Regions from separate parts of the Catenibacterium faecis genome, predicted to be linked through region 1. Evidence: riboswitches for the same ligand, from Rfam matches in the RefSeq annotation. Region 1 holds a riboswitch; each other region holds the start of a gene.
What was found. Region 1 has a riboswitch for thiamine pyrophosphate ahead of thiM (hydroxyethylthiazole kinase). Riboswitches for the same ligand answer to the same signal wherever they lie in the genome.
Positions count from the first base shown of each region.

Region 2: it holds a riboswitch for thiamine pyrophosphate, as region 1 does, so the genes downstream of both, thiC (phosphomethylpyrimidine synthase ThiC) here and thiM (hydroxyethylthiazole kinase) in region 1, are expected to answer to the same signal.
Region 3: it holds a riboswitch for thiamine pyrophosphate, as region 1 does, so the genes downstream of both, H8909_RS08040 (energy-coupled thiamine transporter ThiT) here and thiM (hydroxyethylthiazole kinase) in region 1, are expected to answer to the same signal.

Region 1 covers NZ_JACRWG010000004.1:47,762-55,864, forward strand. The annotation lists gene H8909_RS02505 (L-lactate dehydrogenase) at 1-254, shown strand, start outside; gene H8909_RS02510 (HAD family hydrolase) at 307-1,080, shown strand; gene H8909_RS02515 (RNA-guided endonuclease InsQ/TnpB family protein) at 1,723-2,886, shown strand; gene H8909_RS02520 (tautomerase family protein) at 3,080-3,421, shown strand; tRNA gene H8909_RS02525 (tRNA-Asn) at 3,560-3,634, shown strand; tRNA gene H8909_RS02530 (tRNA-Glu) at 3,637-3,712, shown strand; tRNA gene H8909_RS02535 (tRNA-Val) at 3,718-3,793, shown strand; tRNA gene H8909_RS02540 (tRNA-Thr) at 3,801-3,876, shown strand; tRNA gene H8909_RS02545 (tRNA-Lys) at 3,882-3,957, shown strand; tRNA gene H8909_RS02550 (tRNA-Leu) at 3,965-4,047, shown strand; TPP riboswitch at 4,294-4,394, shown strand; gene thiM (hydroxyethylthiazole kinase) at 4,428-5,228, shown strand; gene thiD (bifunctional hydroxymethylpyrimidine kinase/phosphomethylpyrimidine kinase) at 5,215-6,633, shown strand; gene H8909_RS02565 (MarR family winged helix-turn-helix transcriptional regulator) at 6,931-7,386, opposite strand; gene H8909_RS02570 (biotin--[acetyl-CoA-carboxylase] ligase) at 7,441-8,103, opposite strand, start outside.
Region 2 covers NZ_JACRWG010000038.1:17,000-25,102, forward strand. The annotation lists gene H8909_RS08935 (GNAT family N-acetyltransferase) at 1-235, opposite strand, end outside; gene pdxR (MocR-like pyridoxine biosynthesis transcription factor PdxR) at 329-1,720, shown strand; gene H8909_RS08945 (DUF2798 domain-containing protein) at 1,873-2,319, shown strand; gene H8909_RS08950 (ECF transporter S component) at 2,421-3,017, shown strand; gene H8909_RS08955 (flavin reductase family protein) at 3,041-3,601, opposite strand; gene H8909_RS08960 (arginase family protein) at 3,598-4,326, opposite strand; gene H8909_RS08965 (6-phospho-beta-glucosidase) at 4,417-5,841, opposite strand; gene H8909_RS08970 (hypothetical protein) at 6,199-6,480, opposite strand; TPP riboswitch at 6,652-6,761, shown strand; gene thiC (phosphomethylpyrimidine synthase ThiC) at 6,808-8,103, shown strand, end outside.
Region 3 covers NZ_JACRWG010000031.1:20,986-29,088, reverse strand. The annotation lists gene H8909_RS08050 (PDDEXK nuclease domain-containing protein) at 1-64, shown strand, start outside; gene H8909_RS08045 (acetate/propionate family kinase) at 225-1,415, opposite strand; TPP riboswitch at 1,515-1,616, shown strand; gene H8909_RS08040 (energy-coupled thiamine transporter ThiT) at 1,662-2,207, shown strand; gene H8909_RS08035 (DUF402 domain-containing protein) at 2,348-2,911, shown strand; gene tsaE (tRNA (adenosine(37)-N6)-threonylcarbamoyltransferase complex ATPase subunit type 1 TsaE) at 2,892-3,338, shown strand; gene tsaB (tRNA (adenosine(37)-N6)-threonylcarbamoyltransferase complex dimerization subunit type 1 TsaB) at 3,331-3,936, shown strand; gene rimI (ribosomal protein S18-alanine N-acetyltransferase) at 3,927-4,364, shown strand; gene tsaD (tRNA (adenosine(37)-N6)-threonylcarbamoyltransferase complex transferase subunit TsaD) at 4,364-5,377, shown strand; gene H8909_RS08010 (redox-sensing transcriptional repressor Rex) at 5,370-6,014, shown strand; gene asnS (asparagine--tRNA ligase) at 6,020-7,405, shown strand; gene H8909_RS08000 (metallophosphoesterase family protein) at 7,448-8,103, shown strand, end outside.

The sequences.
Region 1 (8,103 bases):
ATACATGTTATGGTATTGCGGCAGCAACTACAGCTATCGTAAAATCTATTCTCTTTAATGAAAATAGAATTTATCCAGTATCTGTACATTTAGATGGGCAGTATGGTATGAATGATATCTTCTTAAGTGTTCCTACTATTATTGATAAGACAGGAGCTAAAGAAATAGTAGAAATAAATATGAAAGAAGATGAGCAGAAAGCACTAGAGGAATCATATAAAGTTCTGAAAGATTTCTGTCAACAGTTAGACTAAGAGAGGGTTAACCTCTCTTTTTGTGTTAGAATGGATCCATGGAGGATTTGTTATGATTAAGATTGCATTTTTTGATATTGATGGAACTTTAAGCAATATGGAAACACGCAGTGTTTCTGATATTACTATAGAAACATTACAGAGATTACAGGCTAATAATATAAAGGTATGTATTGCGACAGGAAGACATCCTTTAAGTGTACCTACTTTTGAAGGAGTGACTTTTGATGCCATACTTTCTTTTAATGGGTCTTATTGTTTTGATAAGGAAGGACATGTTTTATATAGTCATCCTATCCCGCACAAAGATGTATTAAGAATCATAGAGAATGCATCTTCTATTAATAGATATGTCTCTCTTGCAAGTAAAGATGATAGTAAAGCCAATGGCACAGATCAAGATTTAGATGATTATTATGCATTCTCTAAACAGAAAGTGAATGTATCAGAAGACTTTGATACATTTGTGAATGAAGATATCTATCAGATCATGTGTGGTGGATATGAGAATGAATATGATGCATTAATGAAGAATGTAGAAGGAGCCCAGATTACAGCGTGGTGGAATAGGGCGGTAGATATTATTCCAGCAGGTGGTGGAAAGGGTAATGGTATACATAAGGTATTAGAGTATTATCATTTCAGTCCTAATGAAGCCATTGCGTTTGGTGATGGAACAAATGATATAGAGATGTTAGAAGCAGTAGGAACAGGAGTTGCAATGGGGAATGCGACTGATAATGTGAAGGCTATTGCGGATGATATATGTTTATCTGTAGCAGAAGATGGTGTGTATCACTACTGTTTAGATCATAATTTAATATAAAAGTCATAAATGTAGTAAAAAATCAAAAAAAGTTGTATACTAAGGTATAACATGAATTGTAAAGGAGGGAACTATAAGTAACTGAATATATCGACCATTGTGTTTGAATGTGTTTAAATATGCTCATAAAGGGAGTATTAAAATGAATACATTAAATATCACAAATTTTAAACCAACGGATTTTATTGACTTTTAGGCGTATCTGTTAAGATATTATAACGTTGAGATAGAGAAGGAACTTTAAAGGCAAACCGAACCCCAACTAATAGGAATTATTATACTTATAATCATCATTTACTAAATTAAGTTACATTTTTAAGATAGTTTTATAATGCAAAAGAATTATTGTAGACCAGTGTATTGAAGATTATGCAAACCGTGTAACGATTTATTAGATGAAGTAATGGAACGGAAAATCAAGACCATAATTTGAATACCCTCAGACCACAGGTTAGTGAAAATTTTTTTAACGCCTAATAAACGGTGTTCATGAAGCTGAACTTGATGCATAAATTTTCTATTTGTTCTATAATTAGATTAGAAATCAGATGGAGAACTCATGAGGATATTGTTTCAATACTCCATGTGTTCTCATGCAGGCTGTATGGGCTTCGTAAGTATAAAAAAAACAGATAGAAAGGGATGAGGAAATTGCTGAAGAGCTTCAAGACGGAAATAAATCCGACAGAGGAGCAGAAAGTCAGGATTCGTAAAACAATAGGTACTTGCAGATTTATCTATAACTTCTATCTTGCTCATAATAAGGAGCTTCATGAAAATGGAAAAAAGTTTATGAGCAGCAGCCAGTTTAGAGTATGGCTTAACAATGAGTATCTTCCGAGTCATCCAGAATATTCCTGGATCAAGGAAGCTTATTCAAAATCGGTAACACAGGCAGTAAATGACGGACAGACCGCATTTAAAAGATTCTTTAATCACAAGAGTGCCTTTCCAAAATTTAAGAAGAAAGGCAGATCTGATGTGAAAATGTATTTTGTAAGGAATAATCCAAAAGATTGCCACTGTGAAAGACACAGACTCAAGATTCCGTCACTTGGCTGGGTACGCATCAAAGAGAAAGGATATATTCCAACTACAAAAGATGGAAACGTAATTAAGAGCGGTCATGTCTCAATAAAAGCTGATAGATACTATGTTTCAGTTCTTATAGAAATCCCAGACAAAACGTCAGCCAATAATTCCAGTGAAGGAATCGGTATTGACCTTGGATTAAAGGACTTTGCGATTGTCTCTAACGGAAAAACTTATAAGAACATCAATAAATCTGCAAAATTAAAGAAGCTTGAAAAAAAGCTTGTTCGAGAACAGAGAAGTCTTTCTCGAAAGTATGAAAATCTAAAGAAAGGAGAGTCCACTCAAAAAAGAAATATACAGAAACAGAGGCTTAAGATACAGAAACTTCATCATAGAATAGACAATATTCGTACTGATTACATCAATAAGACAATCGCAGAGATAGTGAAAACCAAGCCATCTTATATAACGATTGAAGATCTAAACGTATCAGGAATGATGAAGAACAAGCATCTTTCAAAGGCAGTTGCTTCGCAGAAGTTTTATGAATTTAAAACAAAGCTCCAAGCTAAATGCAAGGAGAACGGAATTGAACTTCGAGTAGCAGATAGATGGTTCCCATCATCTAAGACATGTCATTGCTGCAAGCATATCAAAAAAGATTTAAAGCTTTCAGATAGAGTTTTCAAATGTGACTGTGGCTATATCGAAGACAGAGATTTCAATGCTGCACTTAATCTGAGAGATGCTACCACTTACGAAGTTGCATAAACAAACGCAAACGTAGGTATGTACCGAAGGCTATTTCGGGAATTTACGACTATGAAGTGTACTTGAACTTGTGAGTAGATATGACGTTTGTCAATCGAAAGCATACACAATGAAATAGTAAGTAATGTTCGTGAGAACTTACATTATCTCGATGTGAGTATATTTAATCACATTTTGAGTGGCAGAATGAATTATGCCATATTTAGCATTACGTACAAACAAGACATTGACTCTTTCTCAGGAAGTTGAATTAAAAACTACTGTAGGAAAGTTAATCACAGTATTTCCTGGTGAATCAGTAGATACATTCATGATTCATATTGAAGACAATCAGCTTATTTATTTTAAAGGCCAGGAAGCAAATTGTATGATGATCACATTATACTTAAAAGGTCATTATACAGATGAACAGAAGGAACAGTTTGTAGCTGAACTTACTAAAGCTTTAGTGAAAATTACAAAGATTCCTGCTTCAAATCAGTATGTTACTATCTCTGAATTTGAAAAATGGGGTCACGGTGGTATCTACGAATAAGATTTTGCCTAGCAAAATCTTATTTTTTTGTCTTAAAACAGCTAAACATAATAAAAAAACACAAAAAAATGCAATTTTTTCAAAAAAAGGGTTGCAAAAGGTGTATCTGCATGGTAATATAAACAAGCATTCTGAAGTGCTTGAATAGCTCAGCGGTAGAGCAATCGGCTGTTAACCGATCGGTCGGGGGTTCAAATCCCTCTTCAAGCGCCAGTGGCCGGTTGGAGAAACGGTTAACTCACATGCCTTTCACGCATGCATTCACGGGTTCGAATCCCGTACCGGTCACCATATATGGAGGTTTAGCTCAGTTGGGAGAGCATCTGCCTTACAAGCAGAGGGTCAGCGGTTCGAGCCCGTTAACCTCCACCATTTTTTTGCCGACTTAGCTCAACTGGTAGAGCAACTGACTTGTAATCAGTAGGTTGGGGGTTCAAGTCCTCTAGTCGGCACCATTAGTGACTCGCTAGCTCAGATGGCAGAGCATCTGACTTTTAATCAGAGGGTCAGGGGTTCAAATCCCCTGCGAGTCACCATCTTGATGCGGGTGTGGTGAAATTGGCAGACACGCTAGACTTAGGATCTAGTGCTTCGGCGTGCAGGTTCAAGTCCTGTCACCCGCACCATTCTGAATGCAAACACCGAAGTATTCGGTGTTTTTTTATGCCTAAAAATAAAAAATCTACCAAAATGGTAGATTACATTCCATTATAGAAGAGAATTTGATGAGGGGAAGCTCATTAGTATCTCATATATTTTGGGAAGCTATAACAGAATGATGTGTATATTATAATACTCTAGGATAGAGTAGTAAATATGTATATAGTCATGAAATCCCTTGTATTTCATAACTGATTGTTTTAACATATTATTATAATTGAAATGGGAGCTAATTTGCTGAGAGTAGACATAAGTCTTGACCATGAAACCTGATTTGGATAATGCCAACGTAGGAATTTTATGAGCACCTTCTTTCAGCGTGCTCTTTTTTATGGAGGAAAAGAATATGAACTACATTAAGAAATTAAGAGAAGTAAAACCATTAGTACACAACATCACTAACTATGTAACAGTGAATGATGTAGCCAATGCGATTCTTGCCATTGGAGGCAGTCCTATTATGTCAGATGAGATCACAGAAGTGGCTCAGATGACTTCTATCAGTAATGCATTAAATATTAATATTGGGACTCTTAATCAGGTGAAGATTGCTTCTATGTTTGAAGCAGGTAAGGCATCTAATGCATGTAAGCATATTACTGTATTAGATCCAGTAGGTGCTGGTGCGACTGATTTACGTACTAATACATGTAAAGAACTATTAGAACAGATTCATTTTGATGCTATCAAAGGGAATATTTCAGAAATCAAGACTTTAATGGCTGGTACAGGTCATACTAAAGGTGTTGATGCATCTGCAGAAGATCAGAAGAACTCACATGATCTCATTGATGATATCAAAGCATTCGCAAAAGAACTCAATACTATTATTATTGTGACTGGTCTTGTAGATTATGTCACAGATGGTAATAAGTGCTATATGATCAATAATGGATGCAAAGAGATGAGTGCTATTACTGGTACAGGATGTATGTTATCAGGTATCTTAGGCTGTTTCCTAACAGTAGAAAATAGTGTAGATAGTGCTGCGGCAGCTGTTATGTCCATGGGTATTGCGGGTGAAATTGGTGCATCTAAATTAAAAGAAGGCGAAGGTAATGCAACACTTCGTACTTATTTAATTGATGCATTATTCAATATGACTGATGAAGAATTAGAAAAGAGTGGTAAATATGAAGTTCAATAATGATATGTTGAGACTCTATGCTGTGACTGATCGTCATTGGACAGGAGAACAGACTCTATATGAGCAGGTAAGAGATGTTTTAATGGGTGGTGCTACTTGTCTTCAGCTAAGAGAAAAAGACCTAGATGAAGCCTCTTTCTATGAAGAAGCAAAGAATATTAAAGAACTATGTTGTTTATTTGATGTACCATTTATTATTAATGATAATGTCATGCTTGCTAAGAAAATAGATGCAGATGGTGTTCATGTAGGTCAGGATGATATGGCATGTGTGAAGGCAAGAGAAATTCTTGGACCAGATAAGATCATTGGTGTGAGTGCACATACTATAGAAGAAGCAAGAATTGCGAAAGAACAAGGTGCAGACTATTTAGGTGTAGGAGCTATTTTCCCTACATCTTCTAAAGATGATGCAGAAGTATTAGGTATCAAGCGTTTAAAAGAAATGACTGAAACAGTGGATCTTCCAATGGTAGCCATTGGTGGAATTAGTTATGATAACTGCTTATTACTTAAAGATACAGGTATTGATGGTATTGCGGTTATTAGTGCTTTATTTGGTCAGAAGAATATCAAACAGGCTACTATTGATTTAAAGAAGCGTGTAGATGCACTTTATGAAACAATGCATACATGTTTAACTATTGCCGGTAGTGACTCTAGTGGTGGTGCAGGAATACAAGCAGACTTAAAGACAATGCTTGCTAATAAAGTATTTGGTATGAGCGCTATTACAGCCCTCACAGCCCAGAATACAACGGGTGTGACAGATATTATGGATGTTACTCCAAAGTTCTTAGAAAGCCAGATTCGTGCTGTATTTGATGATATCTATCCTGAAGCTGTTAAGATTGGTATGGTGTCTTCTAAAGCACTTATTCATACTATTGTAGAAATGTTGAAACATTATGATGCGAAGCATATTGTGGTAGATCCAGTCATGGTTGCGACAAGTGGCGCAAAGCTTATTAGTGATGAAGCTATTTCTACATTAAAGGAAGAATTACTTCCTATTGCTGAAGTCATTACTCCTAATATTCCAGAAACAGAAGTACTCACTGATATGGAAGTTAAGACTGTAGAAGATATGGAAATAGCGGCTAAGAAGATCTATGACACATATCATTGCGCTGTATTAGTCAAAGGTGGACATCAATTAAATGATGCCAATGACTACCTATACAATGGTGAAAAGGGTACTTGGTTTAAAGGACATAGAATAGACAACAGTAATACACATGGTACAGGATGTACTTTATCAAGTGCGATTGCATCCAACTTAGCAAAAGGCTATACACTAGAAGAATCAGTTAAAAATGCTAAAACATATCTTTCTGGTGCGATAGGTGCTATGTTAGATTTAGGTCAGGGAAGTGGTCCTATGGATCATGGCTACAATATCTAAAAATATTGATAAATACACAATAATTCCATAACTGCCTGATATAATCTCTTTTAAGAGGTTAAGGGCATGAAAGAATTCAAAGCGTGGTTTATACTCATATTATTTATTTTGCTGCTTCGAGTAATATATCTATTACTTGAAGGTGGGCACATCTTATGAATATCCTCTAGATATATCATCTGGAGGATTTTTTTATTTAACTTAAAAATTTACACATTAACATTCGCAAAGTTAAAATGAAATAAATTAAGTTAAAAGAACCCCCTATAGAAGAATTAACTTCTATAGGGGGTTATATTATTTGTTAAGTTTTTTCTGGTATTCTTTTAAGTCTTCTATGACGTTCTCTATTGTATCATATACCCAGCCAATCATTTCATCAGGAATATGCTGACTATAAAGTTCAGATAAATCCCTATGGAACTGGTTATGAACCTCTAATGCCTGATATCCCTTATCAGTAATACGTAGATATGTGACACGATGATCTGCAGAAGAACGTTCTCTTGTAAGAAAACCTTTATTCACAATAGTCTTCACATTAGTAGTTAATGTTCCTACAGTTACCTTTAATGTCTTTGCAACATTTGTCATAGTAGGAAACTGCTGCTTACTTACAGCCTCTATAATATGCATTTCATTCATTGATAATTCAGGAAAAGGACTATACTTAATATAATCTTCCTGTACTTTAATGGCGAGTTTAAAAACTGTATTAATAGAATCCATTAAATTATTCTTTTTCGCGTCCATAATTCCACTCCTTGACTCTATTCTACAATTTTATCACATATTTGAGAAGACTGATTATATACGACCTAATGATAATTCATTTAAGAGAATCGTATGTTTTTTCTTGTTTTCATCCTCTATCACAAGATGACAATTCTCATCTAGATATAAGAATTTCACTAAACCATACTCTTTATAGGGAATTGTCTTACCTCTTAAATAAGAATGACGATTCATGCCATCTAATAAAGATGCAAAAGGCATATGAAGCATATTTTTAAATGTATCAATAATATTTAACATCAGCTTTTCTTTATCAATAGGATGATTTATCACATCAGATAGAGAATAATAAGAACCCTTACTTACATTGAGACCTGTCCCAATAATAATACCCTGTAAAGTATTCTCATAAATCGTCTCTACAAGAATACCTGCAATCTTCTGATTATTTACATATATATCATTTGGCCACTTAATGAATGCATTGATCTGTTTCATTCTTAGAACTGTCACAATCGCATAAGCCATAATGGCAGACACTTTTAAAGGATCCACGTTCTGTTTCATATAATAACTAAAGAGAAGCTGTTCATTCTTATCTGCCTCCCAGATATGATTAGAACGTCCTCGACCATGAGTCTGATAATGTGCACGGACAATTGTATCATCATCTAATTCCTGATAATGATCATGAATATACGTATTAGTAGAATCAATTTCTTCAAATTCTATATA
Region 2 (8,103 bases), on a different contig from region 1:
GAAGTGATGAACAGATTGCGAGATAGAATAAATAAACACATGTATCAGATGTCATTGTCATAAAGAATCCAACAAATATATCGCCATCATAGACACCATAAAGATCTGATATACCAGTTTGAGATAAATCAATCATTCTTTCAATAGAAACACGTTCTTCTTTAGGAAATGCTTCATTATTAAGATCTTCTAATTCCTTAAAATTCTCTGTAATTCTTTTAGCCGTTAACGCCATAGATTATCCTCCATTAATATGATTATTCTATGCTGTTTTCTTCTTTTTTTCAAATGATTACGTTATAATGATTAGAAAAGAAAGGATGTATCTATGCTTACATATAGTTTTGATGAAAATAATCATAAATCTCTCTACCAGCAATTATATACATTTATTAAGAACGATATTCTAGAGGGACATCTGACAGCAGATGAGAAGTTACCTTCTAAGCGTACATTTGCGAAAAATCTAGGTATTAGTATTATTACAATAGAGAATGCCTATGCGCAGTTAATGGCTGAAGGATATATTTATTCTTTACCTAAGAAAGGCTTTTATGTATCTCCGATTAATAATAAGACACCACTTATTCCTGCCAAGATGATTCATAAACCTTCTATTAAGAAAGAATCCTATTGGTGTGATTTCTCTTCTAATCAGACACCAGCCCATTTGTTTCCTTTCACAACCTGGTCAAAACTTATGAAGGACGTATTAAATGAACACCAATCAGAACTAATGATTAATCCTCCAGTAGGTGGTATTTATGAATTAAGAGAAGCGATTTCTCATCATTTAAAAGAATTCAGAAATATGGATGTTGAACCAGAAAGAATCATTATCGGTGCGGGTACTGAATATTTATATGGATTACTCGTACAATTATTAGGTTTAGATCTTGTCTATGCCGTAGAGAATCCTGGTTATAATAAAATATTAGATGTTTATTCTAGTTTGGGAGCAAAATGTGTTCCTATAGATATGGATGAGCAGGGAATACTAGTCAACCAATTAGAAGATTTAGATGTAGATATTGCACATATCTCTCCTTCTCATCATTTCCCAACTGGTATTATTATGCCTGTATCTCGACGTTATGAATTACTTGGATGGGCAAATAAGAAGGAACATCGCTATATTATAGAAGATGATTATGACAGTGAATTACGTTTAAGTGGACAGCCTATTCCTGCCCTGCAGAGTATTGATTTAAGTGAAAAGGTCATTTATATGAATACCTTTACTAAGACTCTTGCCTCTACAATTCGTATTAGTTATATGGTGCTTCCTCATCATTTATTAGAACTCTATAATAAGAAGCTCTCTTTTTATGCCTGTACAGTCTCTAACTTCGAACAATATACTCTTGCATCATTTATTAATGAACATTATTTTGATAAGCATATTACTAAATTACGTAACCATTATCATAATAAGCGTGATGCGATTGTAAAAATGTTAGAAGAAAGTAGTTTAAAGGATATGATTACTATTTCTAAGGAAGATGCTGGTCTTCATTTCCTTATCACAATTCATACACATATGTCTGATGAAACACTTATCAATAAATTAAAAGAAGAAGGAATCCATCTAAGAGCTATTTCTCATTACTATCTTAAGAATATACCTCATACATCACATACCTTCATTATGAACTACTCTTCTATCGATTTAGATAAGTTACCACAGGCTATAGAAATATTAGAAAAAATACTTTATTGACATATTTTCTAAAATATATTAAAGTAAGTCATGCAAAAAAAGAATATTGATTTAGGGTATTATTGGAAACGCACAAGCATGGCTTGATAACGAACAACACTTATATTAAGTGTTGTTTTTTTTGTGTAATTTCAAGAAAGGAGCATTTTATAATGCCTAAAACATTTAAACAAAATTTATTATTTACAGCCATGATGTCATTCTTAATGGTGTATGTCATGATTCTCTTCAACATCTCATTAAATATCGGAGGAATGACAAACAAGGTCTTTTTGCTTGCCTTCCACGAAATGATTATCATGTGGCCTGTCGCTTTCTTTTTAGAACTACTTGTTGTAGATTCTTTAGCACATAAGCTTGCTTTCCGTTTTGTACAGCCTACAGATCGTCCTATTGTGATTACTCTTGCAATTTCATGTATGATTGTTTGTATCATGTGTCCATGCATGAGTTTAATCGCAACTGTATTATTCAAGAACATCGATGTTTCAGTCTGGTTCCAGACAACATTCATGAACTTCCCTGTCGCATTATTATTCCAGATTTTCTATTGTGGTCCTCTGATCCGTTTCTTATTTGGAAAAATCGTACATGAATAAGGTCAGTTTTAAAACTGACCTTATTTTTTTAGTTGATAACTGAGTATTTATATAATGTCAGAATGTATGTATAGTGTTATTCATCAAAGGGGGAGTTTTATATGAAAGAAAATAAAACATTAAAAATTGCAGTAACAGGATTGATGGCGGCTTTAGCTTATATCGCCTTCACATTCCTACAGATTAAGATTCCAACACCAGGAGGAACTACTTCATTCCATTTAGGAAATACATTCTGTGTATTGGCTGCTTTATTATTAGGTGGTGTTCCTGGTGGAGTTGCAGGCGCAGTTGGTATGGGTATTGGTGATTTACTTGATCCTACTTATGTAGTAGTTGCACCAAAGACATTTATCTTAAAGTTTTGTATTGGGGTTATTACAGGTCTAGTTGCACATAGAGTATTCAAGATCCAAAAACTAGAAGGTAAGCAGTTAGTGATTGGTGTAGTCGCTTCTACATTTGCAGGTTTATTATTTAATGTGATTGCTGAACCACTATTCTCTTATTTCTATACTTCAGTATTACTTGGTGCACCTTCTCAAGCTGCTTTAGCTCTTGCATCTTGGAATGCAGTGACTACTATTACTAATGCAGTCATTGCGATTGTGATTTCCTCAGCACTTTATTTAGCTTTAGCACCTACATTTAAAAAGAGTGGTTTATTAGATAAATTACATACAGTTAAAAAAGACTAATTAAAAAGGACTTCTATGAGTCCTTATTTTAGTTTAAGACCATCTTTAAAAGCACGGCCAACAACCTTTCCTAAACCTACATATTGATTATTAAAGGGATCAAACGTGATAGGTTTTACTTTAGATACATCGACTCTTCCTGTTTCATCTAAGACACGTTCATCTACAGATACATTGACAATTTCACCTTTCATGATTTCTGTATCTAAATCATAGTCCTTGAGACGACATTCTAGACATATAGGTAATTCATTGATAATAGGTGCATGTACTTTACTAGATGGCGTATAAGTAAAACCTGCTTTTTCTAGTTTATTGGGTTCCTTATGCCCTGATACAACACCCACATAATCACACGCTACTACATGATCTTCATCTGCAATACTGACAGTAAAAGCCTGTGTTTTTAAGATATTCTTGACTGTTTTATGTCCACTAGAAAGACTCAATGAAATTTCCATTGTATCGCTAATGCCACCCCATGCTGCATTCATTAAATCAGGATGATCATTCTTATCAAAACTCCCAATCATATAGACAGGCTGTGGATAAGTAAGTGCACGTGCACCAAAATCTTTTCTCATTTCTTTTGTCTCCTTTTTAATATTTTCATAGCAGTTTGATAAAGTGCATCATCAGAAAGATTATTGATTCTTTCCGCTTTTATATAAGTAGGATAATCATCAATATCAGGATCATCACCACATATATCAATACCAATTACTTCACAGTTTTTTAGGAAGTGCGCTAATACATCCTCTAACATCCCCAGTGACATATCTCCTTGATTCCAGTTTGTCATGGCATATCTTTCATCTAAGACATCCTTATCTATAGAAATATAAACAGGATATTTCGTTTCAAGAGGAATAGTAGCACCTTGATCAAGTTCTTCTATGCTGAAACTTAATACTTTATTCCGTTCCACTGATTTTAAATCATGTTTACTTGGTCCTATTAAGTATAATCGATGAAGAAAAGGATTTTGTAAAGCTTTTTTAGCCCAGTTTCCACAGCTAAGCATATCTCCTACAATAGAAGATTGCATGTCTGTATGATGATCAATCAAAACAAGATCAAAAGGTTCATAAATAAAATCAGTCATCAATTTAGTGATGTAATGATAATCGCCTGAATCAATAAAATGAATACCAGAAATACCATTCTTGCTTATCATCTCTTTTAATTGTTTTTCTGCATGTTGATCACAGAATAAGCGTGTTCCTTCAATGTCACTACAATCATAATAAGTTAACTGTGGATAATCCCCTTTATAGGAATGAGTAAAATCAAATACATAGTTACGCATCTTTATCACCTGTTGATAATTATAGTCTTTATTTAGCACTTGTCAAATCCGACTGCTAAAAAAGAGATAGCCGCAGCTATCTCTTGAGTATTATAATTCTTCACCGTTTGTTTCAATAACGTGTTTATACCAGTAAAATGATTTCTTCTTACTTCTAGAGAAGTCCCCTTCATGGTTATTATTATAGTTAACATAGATGAAACCATAACGTTTATCATATTCACCAGTAGAAGCAGATACGATATCAAATGGAGACCACATAGTATAACCTAAAAGATCAACACCATCATAAGTGACTGCATCTCTCATTGCTTCAATATGTGCCTTTAAGTAATCAATACGATACTGGTCATCTACAGTACCATCTTCTTCTTTCTTATCATAAGCACCAAAACCGTTTTCTACAATCATCATTGGAAGTTCATAACGATCATAGAACCAGTTTAAGCACCAGCGTAATCCTAATGGGTCAATCTGCCATCCCCAGTCAGAAGCCTTCAAGTATTCATTTCTTACAAAGTCTTCATTAAAGTAATCAAATGTCTTTTCATTACGTCCCTGATACTTAGTTGCGAATGACATGTAATAAGAGAATCCAATGTAATCTACTTTACCTTCACTTAAGATTTTCTTATCCTCTTCAGTAATGAAATCGTATCCTTTTCTTTCAAACTTCTTTAAGATATAGTTTGGATAATGTCCTCTTGCATGTACATCAGTAAACCAATATTTCTGATGCATAGCACCTAAGGCATTCATCATATCTTCTGGTTTTGGAGAAGCTGGATAAACACCATTCATACCAATCATACAACCAACCTTTAAGTCAGGATTGATTTCATGAGCTGCCTTAACTGCAAGTGCTGAAGCGACTAATTCATGATGTGCTGATAAATACATTAAATATTCAGCATCATCACCTTCTTTTAATAATACAGCACCTTCCTGGATTAAGTTATGCTGAGTCGGATCAGCCTGGTTATTGATTTCATTGAATGTCATCCAGTATTTTACTTTATGCTGATATCTTTCAAAACATACCTTTGCGAACTTCACAAACATATCAATGGCTTTACGATTTCTAAATCCTCCATATTCTTTTGCGAGTGCCCAAGGTAATTCAAAATGTGATAATGTGATGACTGGTTCAATACCATATTTTAATAATTCATCAAATACATCATCATAGAACTTTAAACCTTCTTCATTAGGTGTTTCTTCATCTCCTCTTGGGAAGATTCTTGTCCAGGCAATAGAAGTTCTAAATGCCTTGAATCCCATTTCAGCAAGTAATGCGATATCTTCCTTATAATGATGATAGAAGTCTACACCTACATGGTTTGGATAATCTTCTCCAGGAAGAACACCATCTGTTAAACGTCTAGGTGCTCCTGTTACGTTATCTCCCGCTGTTTCTACATCTGTACAGCTGATTCCTTTTCCGCCTTCCTGCCAGGCACCTTCACACTGATGAGCAGCCACTGCGCCACCCCATAAAAAGTCGTCTCTAAACATTGTCTTATCTCCTTTTCTCTTTCTAATAATTATAAATAGAAATGAAAGTGATTTCTATAATTTTCAGAAATAGAAACCAAACTCTCGTAAATATGTTTCATCTTTACATTATTAGTTCACCAATCCAATAAATAAGTGATATTTTGTTGACAAGATGTCATAAAATAACATGAAATACTTCTAACAAAAAAACTCTATAAACCTATTAACAAGATTCATAGAGCTGATGATATCACTAATCCAGCTGACAACTTTGTTAGTGATATACACATTACTTAAGAAGTTAGGACTCTTCTAAAAAGTCCTCCCTCAATGAAAATCATATAATAAATAGAACCAAAAAGAAAGCATAAACATCTATTTATCACTTTCTTCCTCCATAATATAATATAATTTATCACCTAATTCTTCAGTTGCATATCCTAACTCATTTGGTTCACCATTCTTATAAAATCCATATTCGAGATTCTTATCTAATACATAATTACGTATCTGGTTAAGTTCTGCTTCTTCCAACTCTCTATCTGCGTTAATATATTCAATCACTTTCTCTTTAGAATATCCATCTTCTGGATTCAAATCTTTCATCAACAATAGTTTATTCAATAATTTGAGATCATCTTCTGGTAATTTATACATTGTTTCCTCCATATACCTACTTTTCTCGTTATTATTTTATCATAGTTTATAATTATGAGAATGTTTTCGTTATTACGCTATTCGTTTAAAATTTCACAATAATTTTGTAACATTTTTTTAATGAAAGCGTTGCATTTTATTTATATAAGATGTAATATACCACTATCAACCAAATAAAAAAAGGGGAGCTGCCGCGACGGCTGAGAAGAAATACGATCGGATTTCGACCCATAAAACCTGATACGGATAATGCCGGCGTAGGAATTTTGTTTTTTTAGGTATACATGCTCAGGTATACCTTTTTTTATTGTTTAAAGGAGGAAGTATATGAGTTACACAACACAAATGGATGCTGCAAGACAGGGAATCATTACACCTGAAATGGAAATTGTAGCCGCAAAAGAATCTATGGATGTAGAAGTATTACGTGAACATATTGCGAAAGGACATGCTATTATTCCATGTAATAAGAATCATACTTCTATTGATCCAAGTGGTATTGGTTCAATGTTGAAGACTAAGATCAATGTCAACTTAGGTATTTCTAGAGATTGTAAGGACATGGATGTAGAAATTGAAAAAGTGAATAATGCAGTCAAGATGGGTGCTGAATCCATCATGGATTTAAGTTCTTATGGTGATACACGTACTTTTAGAAAGAGATTAACTAAAGAATGTCCTGCTATTATTGGTACAGTCCCTATTTATGATGCTGTAGTTTATTATCATAAGGCTTTAAAAGATATTACTGCAAAAGAATGGTTAGATATTGTAAGAATGCATGCTGAAGATGGTGTGGATTTCATGACTATTCATTGTGGTATTAATAGAGCTATGTATGAACGTTTTAAGAATAATAAGCGTTTAATGAATATTGTTTCTCGTGGTGGTTCTATCATGTTTGCCTGGATGGCTATGACTGGAGAAGAAAATCCATTCTATGAACATTATGATGAAGTCTTAGATATCTGCCGTGAATATGATATTACTATGAGTTTAGGTGATGCATGTCGTGCTGGATGTTTAGCTGATGCAACTGATGTGGCTCAGATTGGTGAGTTAGTGACTTTAGGAGAATTAACACAGCGTGCATGGGATAAAGATGTACAGGTGATGATTGAAGGTCCTGGTCATATGCCTTTAAATCAGATTGCCGCTAATATGGAAATCCAGAAGACAATCTGTAAAGGTGCACCTTTCTACGTATTAGGCCCTCTAGTAACTGATATTGCCCCTGGTTATGATCATATTACTGCTGCCATCGGTGGTGCTATTGCAGCCACTTATGGTGCATCATTCTTATGTTATGTCACTCCTGCAGAACATCTTCGTCTGCCTAATCTAGATGATGTTAAAGAAGGTATTATTGCATCCAAGATTGCAGCACATGCGGCAGATATTGCGAAAGGCATTCCTGGTGCTATGGATTTAGATAATAAGATGGCCTGTGCGAGAAAGAAGCTGGATTGGGAAGAAACATTCAAGTATTCTATTGATCCAGAAAAAGCAAGACGTTATCGTGCTGAAGCAGCACCTGAAAAAGAAGATACATGTTCTATGTGTGGTAACTTCTGTGCCGTTAAGAATATGAATCGTATTCTTGATGGTGAAATTGTAAATATC
Region 3 (8,103 bases), on a different contig from region 1:
TGAATTAGATTTGAAAGAATTTCACAAAAAGAATGAAAATGAAAATATAAATCAGCATTTCTAGAGTTGACAATCAGGTATTCTATAATTAGAAAAATAATTACGTCAGTGTGGGATTTTTGATATCCAGTACTGGCTTTTTTAGATTCTGTAAAAAAACGTTTAACGATACCACATTTTTATAACAAAAAATGAGCATCGCCTTAAAGCGATGCTCACTTATCTTATAAGTTTAATAATTCTTTTGTATCTCTTGCAATCACTAATTCTTCATCAGTTGGTATTACGAATACCTTGATCTTAGATTCAGGTGCAGAAATTAATCTTTCACCATGACCTTCTACATTAGCCTTATCATCTAATACGATGCCTAATGCTTCTTTTATTAGATCAATAATTGCTTCTCTTGCGATAAAGCTGTTTTCACCAATACCAGCTGTAAATGAAATTGCATCAACATGTCCAAGTTCTACAAAATAAGAACCAATATAATCAGCAACACGTTTTCTAAACATGTTAAAAGCTAATTCGGCTCTTTGGTTACCAGCATCTTTTGCATCAATGATATCTCTCATATCACCAGACACTCCAGATACACCTAATAAACCAGATTCCTTATTTAACATCTTGAATACAGTCTTCATATCATATCCAAGATTTTCAATTAAGTGGTCTACAACAGATGCATCAATATCACCAGAACGAGTTGCCATCATGACACCAGCAAGAGGTGTAAGACCCATAGAAGTATCAATAGATTTACCATCCTTTACAGCACAAAGTGAAGCACCTGCACCTAAATGACATACAATAATATTAGCATGTTCAGGGTTGCCTAATAATTCCTGAGTACGCTTTGATACATAGTAATGAGAAGTACCATGTGCACCATATTTTCTAATCTTGTTTTCTTCATAGAACTTATATGGAATTGGGTAAACGGCGTTTTCAGGTTTAATAGAGTGATGGAATGCTGTATCAAATACTACAACAGCACCTGCAGTAGGAATAGCTTCCTTGAATGCTTTGATACCAATAATATGTGCAGGGTTATGAAGTGGTGCAAGTGGTGATAATTCATCAATCTTAGCGATCACATCATCATCTACAACACAAGACCCATCAAAATAAGGACCACCTTGTACAACACGATGACCAATACCCTTGATTTCATCTAAATGTTCAACAATCTTCTTTTCAATTAATGTATCAAGTAATACTTGTACTGCTTCCTTGTGAGTAGGAACTGCAAAGACCTTCTTATCTTTAGTACCATTATACTTGATAGTGAAGATTGAATCTTCCATACCGATTCTTTCAATAATACCAGAAGTGATAACACTTTCAGTATCCATTTCAAATAACTGGAACTTCAATGAAGAACTTCCACAGTTAACTGCTAAAACTTTTGACATGCTTATATCCTCCTAAACACCCCTATTATAAACAGAAACCCCTAACATTTCTACTACAAATTTAGATTACGTGACAAAAAGAATGTTCTGTAATATAATCATTACTGCCAGGGGCGCATTTATTGCTGAGATAGGTGAAAGCCTTGTCCCTTAGCATCTGATCTGGGTAATACCAGCGTAGAGAGGCCGTACTTTTTTAGTGACTTCTTTGCGTCATCTTAGTCATTGGAAAGGGGAGATTTATAAATGAATAAGAAGACATTATCCACTAAAGCAATTGCTTATGTTGCATTATTTATCGCTATGCAGTTAGTTCTAGAAGTACTATTTAAGGTGGTTCCAGGACAGCCAGAAGGTGGTTCTATTACTTTAAGTTTATTGCCAATCGTACTTGCAAGTTATTTGATGGGTGCACAGTATGGAATTATTGTCGGTGTTGGTGCCACTGCTATGCAGTTTGTATTAGGTCTTGCTTCATATTATGGACCTTGGTCTGTTGTATTAGACTATCTTGTACCATTATCAGCACTTGGTATTGCAGGCTTTATTCCTAATTTTAAATTAGGTAAGACTGAAGTTTACACAGGTATTTTTGTAGGAATGATTCTTAAGTTTATTTCACATTTATTATCTGGTGCTGTATTATTTGCAAGCTATGCACCTAAGAACATGAATCCTTGGGTTTATTCATTCTTATATAATATTGGTTATAATGTAGGTACACTTATTTTAACTTATGTAGTGTTTGCACTTATTTATCCAAAACTTCAGAAAGCATTTAAGGCTATTTAACAGTGGGAAACCACTGTTTTTTTACTTTTAACACAAAACGATCACTTAAAAAGGCTTTATTTAGGAAAAAACAGGTGAGGTTTATGTACATTTCACCTGTTTTTTGCTATGATATTCGATAGGTTGAAAGAGGTTTGATTATGAAGAATTCATTAGTGGGGCAGGATGTGCTCATCCATTGCTATAAACATGACGGTAAACCACATCGTACGTGGTCACGCTGTAAGATATTAGAAGAAACAGATCGCCATTTTATCGGTATAAATAATAATACATTAGTTACAGAATCAGATGGTCGTTCCTGGGTCACTAAAGAACCAGCTATCTGTTATTTTCCTAAGGATAGATGGTATAATGTCATTTGTATGATTAGAAGTGATGGTATCTATTATTATTGTAATATTGCCTCTCCTATATTATATGATGGAGAAGCACTTAAATATATTGATTATGATTTAGATTTAAAGGTATGGCCTGGCTATCGATATAAGGTATTAGATGAAGGTGAATATGCGGCTCATCGTATTAAATATCAATATTCAGATGAATTAGATGAGATATTCCATGAACAGCTCAATCGTTTGATTGTGATGACGATGAATGCATCTGGCCCTTTTCGTGCAGGATTTGCCCAGGAGTGGTATAATAAGTATCAGCAGATGATGAAAAATAGAGGAACTAAAAATGATAAACTTAAAAAATGAAGCTGAAATGATTGCTTTTGGTAAACGTATTGGAGAAACAATCTTTCCCCATTCTATTATCACGTTAACAGGTGATTTAGGGGCTGGTAAGACTACATTCACAAAAGGAATAGGACAGGGACTTGAAATCAAGAAGATCATCAATTCTCCAACTTTTACTATTGTGAAGGTTTATTCTGGACGTATGACCCTCTATCATTTTGATGCATATCGCCTAGAAGGGGCAGATGATGATCTGGGCTTTGAAGAGATGTTTGAAGATGATGGCTTATGTGTGATTGAATGGCCACAGTTTATTGAAGACATTATTCCAGAAGAAAGATTAGAAATAGAAATAATAAAGAATGAAGATGAAACACGTTCTTTAAAACTTCATCCTATCGGTGAAAAATATGAGAACTATGTGAGGGAGGTTACGCATGATTAGTTTAGTGATGGATACATCAAATAGTTATTTAGCTGTAGGCTTATATCAGGATAATGTGTGTCTAGAAGCCTTCCAGGAAAAAGGTTCTAGAAGACAATCAGAAAAAGCAATTCCTACATTAAAGGAAGTGCTTGATCGTCATCATATTGCATTAAAGGATGTCAATGAAATGATTATCACATCAGGACCTGGCTCTTACACAGGTGTCAGAGTGGCTATGACAATTGCCAAGACACTTGCTGCAGTATCTGATGTAAAGATTAAATCTGTTAGCTCTTTAGCCGCTTATGCAGGTATGAATCAGGCATTAAGTGTTATTGATGCAAGAGGACATAAGGTCTTTGTTGGTGTTTATGAAAATGGTCTTCCTTTAATTAAGGAACAGGTCATGACTTTAGAAGACTTTGCACAATTACGTGCTGAATATGAAGACTTTGAACTTGTAGGTGAAGTAGGCTGTCTTGGATTAAATGAAAAAGAATGTGATCTTTGTGCTAATATTTATGCATTAGCTCAGATGGCTGATCCAATCAAGAATGTTGATCTATTAGTACCAACTTATATTAAAGATGTTGAGGCTAAAAAAGCATGTTATTAAGAAAAATGCAGGAAGAAGATCTTGATGAGATTGAAAGACTAGAAGGGTTATTGTTTTCCCCTGCCTGGTCTAAAGAAGATTTTCTTCATGAATTAAAGACAAATGATTATGCTCATTATTATGTTCTTGTAGATGACAAAATTGTTGGTTATGCAGGATTCTGGTATGCTTATGAAAACTGTGAACTGACTACAATTGGTATTGATCCAAATTATCAGGGAAAAGGTCTTTCTAAGTTATTGATGGATTATGGATTAAAAGAAGGACATAATAAAGGATGTATGAATTATAGTTTGGAAGTACGTGTATCAAATGAACGTGCGATTCGTTTATATAAGAAGTATGGCTATGAGATATGTGCTATACGTAAAGATTATTATGCAGACCATGAGGATGCCTATCTCATGGTAAGAAAGGAGGAAAAATAATGGCTGTTATTCTAGCTATTGAATCAAGTTGTGATGAAATGAGTGTTGCAATCCTTAAGGATGGAAAAGAGTTATTAAGTCATGTTGTTGCATCACAGATTGATATCCATAAACAATATGGTGGTGTTGTTCCAGAAATTGCCAGTCGTAAACATGTTGAATGTGTCAGCACTGTTTTAAAGGAAGCACTTAGTCAGGCAGATATTTCTATTGAGGAGATTGATGCAATTGCAGTCACTAAAGGACCAGGACTTGTAGGTTCTTTGCATGTTGGAATGCAGGAAGCCAAGACATTGGCTATTTACTTAAATAAGCCTTTGATTGGTGTACATCATATTGCGGGGCATATTTATGCCAATGAACTAGTAAATGATATTGAATATCCTGCAATGGCATTAGTTGTTTCAGGAGGACATACAGAACTTGTTTATATGAAAAAGGAATTCTCTTTTGAGGTCATTGGTACAACATTTGATGATGCGATTGGAGAAGCCTATGATAAGGTAGGACGTGTTTTACATCTTCCATATCCTGGAGGACCTGTATTAGATAAAATGGCACATGAGGGAACTCATAGCTATACACTTCCTAAACCACTTGATGATGGAAGCTATAACTTCAGCTTCAGTGGCTTAAAGAGCGCTGTCATCAACTTAAAGCATAATGCAGACCAAAGAGGAGAGGAAATCAATGGCAATGACTTAGCCTGCTCATTCCAGGATGTGGCTATGGATACGATTGCTTCTAAAGCTTTAGCAGCTGCTCATGATCTTGGTGTAAAACAGATTATTGTAGCAGGTGGTGTAAGTGCGAACAAAGGTCTCAGAGAAAAAATGAGTACAAGTGATATTCCTGTTATTTTTCCACCATTGAAGTATTGTACAGATAATGCAGCAATGATTGCGTCTGCTGCAAGTATTATGTATAAATATAATATGTTTGCCCCTTTGGACTTATCTGTTAAGCCGGATTATGACTTAGAGGCAGAAAGTGTAGGAGATAACTATGAGTAATGAAAAGAAACAGAAAATTTCACGTGCGACGATGACACGTTTTCCTGTTTATTTGAAGGCTTTAAGAGTTATGGGACATGAAGGTAAGGAAAACTTCTTATCGAGTGAACTTGCAGAAGTTACTCATATCCAGGATACGACTATTCGTCGTGATTTTGGCTTTTTGCCTCAGAAGAATACACTTGGTAAAAGAGGCTATGGTTATGATACAAAAGAGATGATTGAAACACTCAGTGATTTCTTAGGTTTAGGACTTGATGAACCTATTATTCTCATTGGTGTAGGTAACTTAGGATCAGCTATTTTGAAATATAACCGCTGGAAATATACAGTGGGACAGATTGTCTGTGCTTATGATAAAGATGCTAATATTGAAGGTGAACGTTTTGGTGTCAAGATTCATAAGAGTGATGATTTGGAAAAAACATTCCCTAAGGACTGTAAGATTGCGATTCTCGCAATTTCTGATAATGTACAGGAAATGGTGGACCGCTTAGTAGCATTAGGGATTAAAGGCATTGTAGACTTCACCCACTCTCATTTCATTGTACCTCAGGGAGTAGAAGTACAGAATGTGGATGTTGTTGTCGCAATACAAGAATTAGAATTAAAAATGAAATCAAATACAAAGGAGTAAGAAGGATGTTTGAATTTATGACAGTAAGAGAACTTTATGAAATCTGTCGTGCAGATAACGCTGTAGAAACAGATAACGTAGAGTATGTAGAATTAGAAGGATGGGTAAGAACAAATAGAGATAGTGGTAAACTAGGATTCATCGCATTAAATGATGGTTCTTATTTTAGAAACTGCCAGGTTGTTTACTTAAAAGAAAAATTAAAGAACTTTGATGAAGTTTCACATATCTCAACTGGTTCAGCTATTCATGTATTAGGTAAATTAAAATTAACACCTGATGCAAAACAGCCATTTGAAGTAGAAGCCACTGAAATTATTCTTGAAGGTGACTGTGATAGTGATTATCCATTACAGAAGAAGAGACATTCTTTTGAATTTATGAGAGAAATCCCTCATTTAAGACCAAGAGCAAACTCATTCTATGCTATCTTCAGATTAAGATCTGTATTATCTATGGCTATTCATGAGTTCTTCCAGGATCAGGGATTCGTATATGTACATACACCAATCATTACATCTAATGATGGTGAAGGTGCTGGAGAAATGTTTAGAGTCACAACTATTGATGATACTGATTTCTCTAAGGATTTCTTTGAAAAAGAAGCATACTTAACAGTAACAGGACAGTTACATGTAGAAGCATTCGCTATGGCATTTAGAGATGTATATACTTTTGGTCCTGCATTCAGAGCTGAAAACTCAAATACATCAAGACACGCCAGTGAATTCTGGATGGTAGAACCAGAAATCGCATTTGCGGATCTTGAAGATGATATGTGTTTAATTGAAGAAATGGTTAAATATTGTATTCAGTACTGCTTAGATAATGCTCCAGAAGAAATGAAATTCTTTGAACAGATGGTTGACCATGATTGTATCAACCGTATCACAAAGGTTAGAGATTCTCACTTTGCACGTATGACTTATACAGAAGCTATTGATCATCTATTAAAAGCTGATGTGAAGTTTGACAACAAGGTTGAATGGGGTATTGATTTAAATGCTGAACATGAACGTTATATCTGTGAAGAAGTTGTAGGTGGTCCTGTATTCTTAACAGATTATCCAAAAGAAATCAAAGCGTTCTATATGCGTTTAAATGATGACAACAAGACAGTTGCAGCATGTGACTTATTAGTACCAGGCATCGGTGAATTAGTTGGTGGTTCACAGAGAGAAGAACGTTATGATGTTCTTGAAAAGCTTATGGATGAAAAGGGCATGAACAAAGAAACACTACAGTGGTATATGGATTTACGCCGCTTTGGTGGATGTAAGCATGCTGGATTCGGTTTAGGTTTTGACCGTTTCTTAATGTATTTAACTGGTATGGCTAACATCAGAGATGTAGAACCATTCCCACGTACACCACGTAACTTAAAATTCTAAAAGACCACATACGTGGTCTTTTTTCTTAAAGGAAGTACTATTATGGATGAATTTAGTGGCATTAATGCTTTTTTTAATATGATTTATCATCATGACCGTGCTTTTTCTCGTGCTTTATTGGATTACCAATCTTTTAATGATTATCGACAGTGGTTAAGAAATCATCACATAGAATTTAAAGAACTTGATATGATTGATGAGTATTCATTCAGTATGATTCGTCCTGGTATGACAATCAAGGACGTATCCATGCTGACACATACTAATTTACAAGAAGGCTTACAACGTATCCGTTCTTTCCTTAAAGACAAGATTTTCTTATTTCTTATTCCTGGTATTAATAAAGAAATTAAAGACTATACTTTTACAGGAGTGGACTATATCTTTACAATAAGCAAACCTTTTAAGCAGGAAGATTTGTCTTTCTTAGATCCATTTCCTGGACTACTCGAAGCTTTATTTTATGCAGATGAATGGCCTGGAGGACTCATATTTAATTCTAAACATGCAGCCTTTTACCCATTACATAGTATTTCCCAGGCAAAGGCATTACAAAAGAGAATCGATGAGAAGACAATGTTTAATAAAGAAGGTCATTCTTCATTTATTTATCAGTTATCTGATTTACATCTAGGCCCTAAAAAGAAGCTGAAAGCAGTCTCTAATTTACTAGATTCATTAGATGAATGTGATCAATA